Prosthecobacter sp.: one gene and its partner. The protein of the gene in region 2 binds, or shares a complex with, the protein of the main gene of each other region. Links are inferred from orthologs where the notes say so. Each region holds a gene or a part of one and is shown on either strand. Other genes may lie near its edges.

What was found.
Region 1: the proteins of secY (region 2) and secA are in contact, whole or in part, in a crystal structure (PDB 3DIN), measured with the Thermotoga maritima proteins. The link is inferred for Prosthecobacter sp. from one-to-one orthologs. Residues at the interface, in WP_004081795.1 of Thermotoga maritima: Glu108, Gly109, Glu110, Glu111, Ala236, Glu237, Arg238, Arg239, Ile240, Thr241, Ile242, Gln243, Tyr244, Ala245, Arg246, Arg247, Val248, Thr249, Gly250, Arg251, Arg252, Val253, Tyr254, Gly256, Ala257, Ser258, Thr259, Tyr260, Leu261, Pro262; in WP_004082002.1 of Thermotoga maritima: Glu261, Ala262, Arg263, Lys300, Ala301, Arg302, Thr303, Ile304, Ile305, Leu323, Tyr324, Asp325, Pro326, Val329, Ser330, Tyr333, Ile336, Lys340, Phe345, Val349, Glu363, Phe364, Tyr374, Ser375, Gly376, Gly377, Glu393, Ile395, Thr482, Ser483.

The regions. Positions count from the first base shown.
Region 1 is NZ_JAXMIH010000027.1:14,300-19,803, reverse strand. Bases 1,247-5,031 are described here. They hold secA (preprotein translocase subunit SecA), read right to left. Parts: upstream 4,672-5,031; coding sequence 1,447-4,671; downstream 1,247-1,446. Other genes in these bases: U1A53_RS25135 (hypothetical protein), read right to left, coding at 4,756-5,013. Outside these bases: U1A53_RS25145 (hypothetical protein), read left to right, coding at 664-1,173; U1A53_RS25130 (hypothetical protein), read left to right, coding at 5,229-5,504. UniProt on the Escherichia coli protein: Required for protein export, interacts with the SecYEG preprotein conducting channel.
Region 2 is NZ_JAXMIH010000024.1:5,103-9,780, forward strand. The notes cover bases 1,720-4,678. They hold secY (preprotein translocase subunit SecY), read right to left. Parts: upstream 3,971-4,678; coding sequence 2,468-3,970; downstream 1,720-2,467. Other genes in these bases: map (type I methionyl aminopeptidase), read right to left, coding at 1,720-2,450; rplO (50S ribosomal protein L15), read right to left, coding at 4,062-4,505; rpsE (30S ribosomal protein S5), read right to left, coding at 4,545-4,678. In the rest of the region: U1A53_RS23545 (efflux RND transporter periplasmic adaptor subunit), read right to left, coding at 403-1,584; more of map, read right to left, coding at 1,623-1,719. UniProt on the Escherichia coli protein: The central subunit of the protein translocation channel SecYEG. Consists of two halves formed by TMs 1-5 and 6-10.

The sequences.
Region 1 (5,504 bases), on a different replicon or contig from region 2:
CGCACATAGCGCTCCGCCTGGCCCTTGGCGCGGATCATGGCGTCGTCCCAGGAGCCGGTGCCGCGCACGGGGCCGGACTTTTTCACACCCGCGATGGCCCCGGCCTCGATGGCGGCGGCTTCCAGGGCGGACTGCTCCAGCTTCTGCGCGGTGAACTGCTTCGATTCGAGCACGAAGTGCGCACGGCGGTAGAGATCGAGGAAATTCGTGCTCTGCCCGCCCGGCACCTTCACCGGATACTCAAAGCTGTAGCCGTCCGCGTGATTGTGCGAGGGCGGCGGGACGCCGAGGAGCTGCGTGAGGCCGATGAGGAAGGATTGCGAGTTCGCCCGCTCATTGGACTCCGCCTTGGACCAGTGGTCGATGAAGGCGGTGGGAGTGGTGAGAGCGGTCATCGGAGAGGGTGGCAACAGGAGAGATGGAGTGCTGGAGTGTTGCTGCGCTGATGAAAGCGGAAGTGTGTTGGGATGGCAAGAGGTGGAATGGATTTGCGCGGAATGACGAAGCGAGTGGGAACCGGGATCAGGGATCGGGGATCAGAACATTTAGGCATTAGATCGAGTAATGTTTTGACATCAAAGCCCCTCACTCACTAAAATCATTCATATGTGCTCTGAAAGCTCCTTGTCTGCCTGATCGAGATTGCGCCAACCCTCATACCCTATGAAATACGTCCACGCCTTCCTCGCACTCCTGTTATGCTCATGTGCCGCCACGACGCAGACCAAGAACCCAGCCCAATCGTATGCGAACACCCAGGTGTTTCGTGAAAAGGATGGTGCGCTGCAGGTGGTCGCAGATTGGGATGCCATCGCCCTCTCAACAACGACAGACCCGCCAATGGCGGTCCTTGGGGGTCTTAAAGGGCGCATTGTCGGCGGGAAATGCGCTTATGCATATTACATCATTGATTGCGAGTACCAAGCCAAGGCTGGGTCCATGCAGGTGGCGGAGGAAGATATTAGCACCAAAGTCAGAGAGCTCCCTTATACCAGAGGCATGCTGGAGCAGGCAGCCCAAGGCCAGGGGTTGCATGTGCCCCTGCCCCAATGGCGGACACGCCAGGTTCTCTCCGCCGCCTATGTGCGCGGCTTCCTGCAAAAAATAGATGAGACCCTGGCCCATCCACCCACTGCACTCCGACCATCGGCGGTGCCATGGTATCGCCGTTGACATGCAGACCTCGGAGTGACGACGGCAGTGGTCAGAGGAAAGGGGTCTTCCCCGGACGAAAGGGTATGGCTGCCGCGCCGAATGGTATCGACCCCGCGCCGTCCATGGAATACCCCGCGCGGCGCGGGGTGTCCGCTCCGCCGTCCGGTATCGCCCCCGCGAGAAATGGGAGAGCCGCCCATTCGGCCGGGACCGCTGCTGGCGGATGTGGTTTTCACCCACGCCTGGAGATGACCGCACACGGAGTGTCCGGTCCACTTCATGGCAGACCCATCACGCAATCCGCCCGCAGCACTGCTTGAACTTCTTGCCGCTGCCGCAGGGGCAGGGGTCGTTGCGGCCGACCTTGCTGTGGTCGGGCTTGGGCTTGTTCGAGCCGGCGCTGGGAATGATGAGGCGGGGACCGTCGCGGCCGGGATTGGGCGGAGCTTCTTCCCCTCCCTCCTCGTCTTCCTGGCGGCGCTGCGGCGCTGCGGACTCGCCGCTCTGCTGGGCGGCCATCTGGGCGAGGAACTGCTCAAACGCGGCAAGCTGCTGGGTGCTGCGGAAGAGGTTGCCGAGGACTTCGCCGTTGATGTTGTTCATCAGCTCCGCGAAAATCGTGAAGGCCTCCTGCTTGAACTCGATGAGCGGGTCTTTCTGGCCGTAGGTGCGCAGGCTGACGCCTTCCTTCAAGGCATCGAGCGCATACAGATGCTCCTGCCACAGGCGGTCGATGGCATTGAGGAGGATCATCTTCTCGATCTCCTGCAAGGCCGTCGGGTTGGCGTTGCCGACCTTCACGCCGTAGGCATTGAGGATCTTCTCCTTCAACCACGCGGACTTGGCGTCGAAGTCGAGCGCCTTGAAGGCGTCGTCGAACTCGCGCAGGCCGATCGGGAACGTGGTGTTCACCCACTGGAGCAGGTTGTCGTAATCGGCCTCGCTGTCGTCCTTGGCATCCTTCGGCACGAAGACGCTGAGACGCTCGGTGATGCCCTTCTCCACGGCCTCATTGATGAGGATGCGGGTGTCGTTGCTGTTGAGCACGTCGTTGCGCCATTCATAGACGACCTCGCGCTGCTGGTTCATCACGTCATCGTATTCGAGGACGCGCTTGCGCCAGACGTAGTTGCGCTGCTCGACGCGCTTCTGCGCGGTTTCGACGCTACGATTGAGCCAGGGGTGCTGCAACTCCTCGCCTTCCTTCATGCCGAAGCGCTCCATCATCTTCGTCATGCGCTCAGCGGCGCCGAAGTTGCGCATGAGATCGTCTTCAAAGCTGAGGAAGAATTTGCTCTCGCCTGGATCGCCCTGACGCGCACTACGACCGCGCAACTGGCGGTCCACACGACGTGATTCATGGCGTTCCGTCGCCAGAACGAACAAACCGCCGAGATCAGAGACGCCTTCGCCCAGTTTGATGTCGGTACCACGACCGGCCATGTTGGTGGAGATCGTCACAGCACTGCGATGACCGGCGCGGGCGACGATTTCAGCCTCCTGGCGGTGGTACTTCGCATTGAGCACGTTGTGCGTGATCTTTTGCAGCTTGAGCATGCGGGAGACCATTTCGGAGGCCTCGACACTGGCGGTGCCGACGAGGATCGGCTGGCCCTTGGCGTTCAATTCGCGGATCAGGTCGATCACGGCGGCGAACTTTTCGCGGCGGGTCTTGTAGATGCTGTCGTTGTGATCCTTGCGCTTCACCGGACGATTCGTCGGGATGGTGAGCACGTCGAGATTGTAGATGTCATGGAACTCGGCGGCGTCCGTTTCCGCCGTACCGGTCATGCCACCGAGCTTCATGTAGAGGCGGAAGTAGTTCTGAATCGTGATGGTGGCGAGCGTCTGCGTCTCGGCGTCGATCTGCACGCCTTCCTTGGCTTCCACAGCCTGATGCAAACCATCGCTCCAGCGGCGACCGGCCATCTTGCGGCCAGTCTGCGCATCGACGATGATGACTTTGTTCTCCTCGACGACGTACTCGACATCCTTCTCATACAGGCAGAAGGCGCGCAGAAGCTGGCTGATCTGATGAATGCGCTGACCTTGATGAGAGAGGCGGTCCTGCATCTCGGTCTTCTTGCGCTGACGGGCTTCTTCGGAAAGCGAGGTGTCGCCGTCGATCTCGGAATACACGGTGGCAATGTCCGGCAGCACGAAGGCGTCCGGCTCATCGGGGCTGAGGAAATTGCGCCCCATCTCGGTGAGATCGGCGTCGTGGCTCTTTTCCTCAATGAAGTAGTACAGCTCCTCCTTGAGCTTGAAGAACTCGACCTTCTGCGTGTCGGCGTAGAGCGAGAGCTCGGCCTTCTCCATCGCACGACGGAGTTCCGGCTCTTCCATGCAACGGGCAAGCGCACGGTTCTTCGGCTGGCCCATGTGGACCTGGAAAAGTTTCAAACCAGCCTGCTCCAGCACCCCGGCGGCGGCGGCTTCCTTGGCCTCGGTGATGAGACGATTGCACAGCGTGTTCTGACGGCGCACGAGCTGATCCACGAGCGGCTTGTAGCGCTCGTACTGATGATTGCTCTCCGCCGCCATGACCGGGCCGCTGATGATCAACGGCGTACGCGCCTCGTCGATGAGCACGGAGTCCACTTCATCCACGATGGCAAAGTAATGACCGCGCTGCACCTGCTGCTCCTTGCTGGAGGCCATGCCGTTGTCGCGCAGGTAGTCGAATCCGAACTCGCTGTTCGTTCCATAAGTGATGTCGGCCTGATACTGCTCGCGACGGATGTGGCTGGGCTGGTCGTTCTGAATGCAACCGACCGTGAGGCCGAGGAACTTGTACAAGCTGCCCATCCACTCGCTGTCGCGTCGTGCGAGGTAATCATTCACCGTGATGACATGCACACCGCGGCCGGTGAGCGCGTTCAAGTACACCGGCAGCGTGCCGACGAGCGTCTTCCCTTCCCCAGTCGCCATTTCAGCGATCATGCCGCGATGCAGGGCCACACCGCCGACGAGCTGCACATCGAAGTGAATCATGTTCCAGCCCAGCGGCTGGTCGCAGACGACGATCTCGCTACCACACATGCGGCGGGCGGCGTTTTTCACCACGGCGTAGGCTTCGGGCAGGATGTCATTGAGCATCTTCTGCTCGATGGCGGCGAAGTCCGGCTGGATCGCGTTCCATGCCTCGCGTGCGCGGTCGATGCGCGTCTTCTTTTCATCCAAGGCCGCTGTGCGCCAGCGGCCCTGGGCGATGTAGTCGTCTTCCAGGGCCTGGAAATGCTGCTTCAGCGCGGCGAAGTACTGCTCCACCTGCTCCAGGCAGGCATCCACAGCGGCTTCGTCCGCGATGCGCAGGCTGACGCCGCCGAGGAACGGCGGAGTGTGGAAAGCGCGGAACTGGGCCTGCCACTTCTGTGTGCGCTCGCGCAGCGCGTCCTCAGGCTCCTGTTGCAGTTGCTCCTCGTGCCGGTTGATCTCGGCCACGGCGGGCATGAGCTTGCGCACGGTGCGCTGGTTCTTGGTACCGATGATTTTTTTGATGATCCAGTTGAACATGAGAAAAGAATTACGCCGACCGGCGCACAACGGCCGGGCTTGGGGGAGGCCGAATGTGGCGGAAGTCGGCGCTGGCGCAACAACTCAAACAGCAGCCTTCGGCCGCAGCACCGCTTCCTTCACCCGGCGCGGAATCATCGCGTTGCTCACCACCTCCGGCTTCACACTGCGCAGGAAATCGAGCAGGATCACCGGTGATTCGACGATCATGCGCTCGATTTGATCACGCCGGTGCGTCCACGGGCAGTTGCGGTGCAGGTAGTCAAGATCGGCGAGGATTTCCTCGACATCACCCTCGCTGAAACCGGCGAGCTGGAAGGCGTATGGATCGGAAAGTGGCATGGCTGCGGCGAACGGTGAAAGTGTGCAGATGAAATCGAGAATGCACGATCCGACAAGCGCTTCCACGCCACTTTTGGCAAACAAAACACGATTGACGGACAAGCCGGGCAGTCTTCGAAACCCTTTAGAAAGGCATAGTTGTCGAGGGGTGATAAGAGCTGCGGCGCTAATGTTGGAAGACTTGCGAAACAAGCAGTGCAAGCCAACAATCCACCATGCATTTCGACGACGAAGCGGTTCGGCGACATTTTAACACTTGGCACTGGTTGCTGGAAAACTTCGGCGGGCTCTCAGCGATAAGAGGAACCCGGCTAGCCCTGCCGCGTGACTTTGCGTCGATCCAGCCGACGCGGGATCATGCGTTTGCCGAAAAGACCTTCGAAATGGTAAAAACACTGATGGGCATGTCTGACTGGCCTTGCCGTCTGGGGCAGTTTCCCGATGGCAGCGAACAGAATGTGGCACGGCGGCATAGTCTCGACGGCGAGTGG
Region 2 (4,678 bases):
CTGAGCTCGGTTTTGCCGACGTTCGGCGGCTCCACTTCCTCCGGCATCGTCGGCAGGATCGGACTGATGGCTTCTCGAATATCATTGGCCCCTGCATCGAGATCGCGGCCCAGATTGAACTCGACGGTGATCTCGGATTTGCCGTCAACGCTGATGGAGGAGATGTTTTTGATGGCCTCCACCTGCGAGATGCGGTCTTCGAGCCGCTGCGTGATGCGACGCTCGACGACGCTGGCGGAAGCACCTCGATAATAAGTTTCAACCGTCACGATGGGCGGCTCGATGTCGGGATACTCACGGACTTGCAGACGCGTGTAAGCCACGACGCCGAAGGCGATGAGGATGAGGTTCATCACCATCGCCAGCACAGGGCGACGCACCGATGTATCCGAGAGCCACATGTCAGGGAGTCGTCGTGTCGGGTTGTTCGGGGTTGAAGGCCTCCACAGGACCGCCGTAGTCACCGGCGGCCTTCACAGCGGCCCCGTCCTGCAAACCGACGATGCCATCGGCAACGATCAACTGCCCTTCACTGAGTCCGCTCGTGATTTCGACAAAGCCCGGCTTGCGGCGGCCGGTTTTGACCTCAACGCGCTTCGCTTTGTCACCCAGGATCGTGAACACGTAAGCCTTGGCACCGATGGGAACCAGCGCGCGTTCAGGAATGGAGAGCGACATCTTCGGCTCTACCACGAGCCGCACCATGACGAGCATGCCGGGCTTGAGCGCGAGATCGGGATTTGCCACCTCCGCACGCGTGGGGATGGAGCGCGTCACGGGGTCGATGCGTGAGTCGAGGTGCGACACTTTGCCCTCGTATTTGCGTTCGCGATCCGAATCCGTGCGCGCGGTGATCAATGTTCCAGGCTTCACGGTGCCGAGATAGGTTTCCGGCACGGAGAAGTCGATCTTCACCACGTCCATCTTGTCGAGCGAGGCAATGACCGTTCCGGGGGTGACCAGCGCGCCGACACTGATGCGCCGCAAACCGAGCCAGCCGTCGAAGGGCGCCGTGATGCGGCGATCCGTGAGCTTCGCCTCGGCCTCGAATATTTTTTGCTTCGCGATGTCGGCGAGCGTTTTGCGCTCCGCCAGCCGTGCCTCGGGTGCCGCGCCGTCTTTGACGAGATTTTTGAGACGCTCGATCTCACGCTCTTCCTCGGCGAGCGTCGCCCTGGCAGATGCGAGCATCGCCTGCTCCTCGGAATCGCTCAGCAGGGCCAGCAGAGTGCCCTTTTTGACGAAGTCCCCGTCGTTGAAGGACAACTGTGTCACCGACTCGGTCACGTTCGAACTGATGTCGATGGACTCAAAGGACCGCACCGTGCCGATGGCATCGAGATCGAGCGCATAGTTCTCCTTGGCAACCTTGGCGGTCAAAACCGGGGCCGCACCCTTGGCGACCGCCGCAGGTTTGGCGGTAGAAGTTTGATCACGCTGCTTCAGAAACATCCAGCCGCCCACAACCACACCTCCGGTGACGAGGATGAACGCAAAGAAACGAAAGAATGCACTTGGCCTGGCTTCGGACATGGGGGATTCAAACAAACGCAGGCCGGAGAAATCGCTAGCAGCAAAGGACATGCAAAGCGGACTTTTTTGCCAGCGCCACGTCTGAAAAATCAGCCCAGTTCTGCCACCGGTCGAGGCGTCAGATCGGCGGTTCCCTTGGGGAACATGCGGTCACGAGCGGTGAGGATCTCCGGCTCGTCTTCGGTGACGAGGACGACGTGCTCGAAGTGTGCGGAAGGCTTGCGGTCAGTCGTCACCACCGTCCATTTGTCGGCGAGGATGCGCGTCTTGTCGGTGCCCATGTTGATCATGGGCTCGATGGCGAGGGTCATGCCGGCCTTGAGGCGCGGACGCGCGCCTTTTTTGCCGTAGTTGGGCACCTGGGGCTCCTCGTGGAGCTTTCTGCCGACACCATGACCGACAAACTCGCGGACGACACTGTAGCCGTATTGGGTGACGTGATGTTCGACGCTGTGGCAGAGGTCACCCAGCATCCAGCCGTCACGAGCGTATTTGACGGCGACGAGAAGCGATTCCTCGGTGGCGGCGAGAAGGTGGAGCGTTTCCTTGGCGACATTGCCCACAGGAACGGTGAGAGCGTTGTCGCCCACCCAGCCGTCGTAATAGACTCCAACGTCGATTTTGACGACGTCGCCGTCCTGGATGACGCGCGGGCCGCCGATGCCATGTACCACTTCTTCGTTGATGGAGACGCAGATGTTGCCAGGGAACTGGCGGTAGCCGAGGAAGGCGCTGGTGGCACCACGTGCCTTCATCTCAGCGGCGGCAAAGCGGTCGATCTCGGCGGTGGTGGCACCGGCGTGGACTTGGGCGGCGGTTTTGATCAGTACATCACGCGCGACCTGGCAGGCCTTGCGAATGCTCTGCTGCTGAGCGCCGTGGCGGATGGGAATGTTCCCGGATTTGACGAAGGCCATGACGCGATCAATGAAACTCACTTCAGAGCCAGTTTATACACCACACCGAAGAGCACGATGATGGCAAGACCGACCCACATCCAGACAATGGTGGTGGAGTCCATCGTGCGGCCACCCTGCTGGACGCGGTCCACGCGGCCACGGATGCGGCCTTTCTTGAGGAAGCCGTCATAATGGCTCTGCAAGAGATGCGTTTCGACCTGACGCATGACATCCAGCACGACGCCAACGAGAATCAGCAGGCTGGTGCCGCCGAAGAACTGGGCGGCGGAGCTCGAAATCTGCATGGAACTGCTGACGATGCCGGGCATCACATAGAGACCGGTGAGGAAGATCGCCCCGGCAAAGGTGAGGCGGCTCATGGTGAAGTCGAGGAAGTCGGCGGTGGGCTTGCCAGGACGGATGCCAGGGACGTAGCCGCCGCTCTTTTTGAGATCTTCGGAAATCTGCGTGGGCTGGAACATGGTGGCGACCCAGAAGTAGCTGAAGAAGAAAATCAGGGCGGCGGAGATGACGTAGTAAGTGGTTCCGGTGCTGATGAAGATGGCCATGCGCTGAATCCAGTTCACGTCCTTGAACAAGGAGGCCAGGATGGTGGAAGGGAACAGCAGGATCGCCTGCGCGAAAATGATCGGCATGACGCCGGAATAATTGATCTTCAGCGGCAGATACTGCGTCTGGCCGCCATAGACCTTGCGGCCGACGACGCGTTTGGCGTAAGTGATGGCAATTCGTCGTGTCGCCTGGGTGAGCGCAATAACACCGGCGATGACGAGAATCATGAAGCCCATGAGCAACACGAGAGTGAAGGCGCTGGCCGGGCTGGCTTTCACGCTGCCGACGAAGGTCTGCCAGACCTGGATGAGGGCCCCAGGCAGGTCGGAGACAATGTTGACGCAGATGAGGATGGAGACGCCGTTGCCAATGCCGCGGTCGGTGATCTGCTCACCGAGCCACATCATGAGCATGGTGCCGGCCGTGATGGTGATGACGGAGGTGAAGACAAAGCCAATGCCGTAATTGGGCACGAGCGGTCGCCCGCCTAGTTTGTCGATGGCATCCTGCAAGCCGGCCATCAGATAGTTTTGCTGCGGATCGGCCAGTGATTGCGCGAGCAGGGTGGCCTGGAAGACGCAGAGCACAATGGTGGCGATGCGGGTGTACTGCGTGATCTTCTGACGACCGCCCTCCTCGCGGGCCAGTTTGCTGAGCGGCGGCCACACGGCGGTGAGGAGCTGCAGCATGATGCTCGCACTGATGTAAGGCATGATGCCGAGGGCGAAGATGGCGCAGTTTTGCAGGCCACCACCGCTGAAGATGTTGAGCAGCGCGGCGACCTGGGCGGCACCGGAGGCACTGTCACCCGCCTTGTTTTCGATCCAGGCATTCAGCACCGTCGGATCGACGCCCGGAAGCGTGATGGAGGTGCCGATACGGACGATGACAATCATCGCCAGCGTGAAGAGGATGCGCGAGCGAAGTTCGGGGACTTTGAAGCTGTTGGCGAAGGCGGAGATCATGGGAGAGGGGCTCTAAGCGAAGATGGGCCTGGTTCCTGACAGCACTTGCTGCGCGGAGACCGGCCCATCAAAACGGTTGGGTCAGAAAAAATCAGGCGGCGATGGAACCGCCGGCTTTCTCAATCTTTTCACGGGCCGCAGCGCTGACTTGCGCGCCTTGGATGGTGAGTTTGCGGGCGAGATCGCCAGTGCCGAGGATCTTGATGGCATCGCAGTTGCGGCTGACGAGCCCGATTTCACGCAGAGCGGCTTCGTTGATGACGGCACCGTCCTGGAAGGCATCGTTGAGTTCGCCAACATTCACGACTTCGAAGACGTCTTTGAACGCCTTGTTGTTGAAACCCTTCTTGGGAAGACGGCGGTGCATGGGCATCTGACCACCTTCAAAGCCGGGGCGGATGCCGCGTCCTGCGCGGGCCATCTGACCTTTGTTGCCTTTGCCACAGGTTTTGCCGTGGCCGGAGCTTTCGCCACAGCCGAGGCGTTTGCGGCGCTTTTTGGCACCGGGGCGGGGTTTAACGTCTTGGAGTTGCATGATGAAAACTAAAAGTTAAAAGCTGAAAGCTAAAATGAATCAGAGGGCTTTGCGCTCTTTGATCTGCTTGCCACGGGCACGGAGGATTTCGTCAGCAGGGCGCAGCGCGCTGAGGGCGGCGAGCGTGGCCTTGACGACGTTGGCGTGATTGCTGGAACCAAGGGACTTGCCGA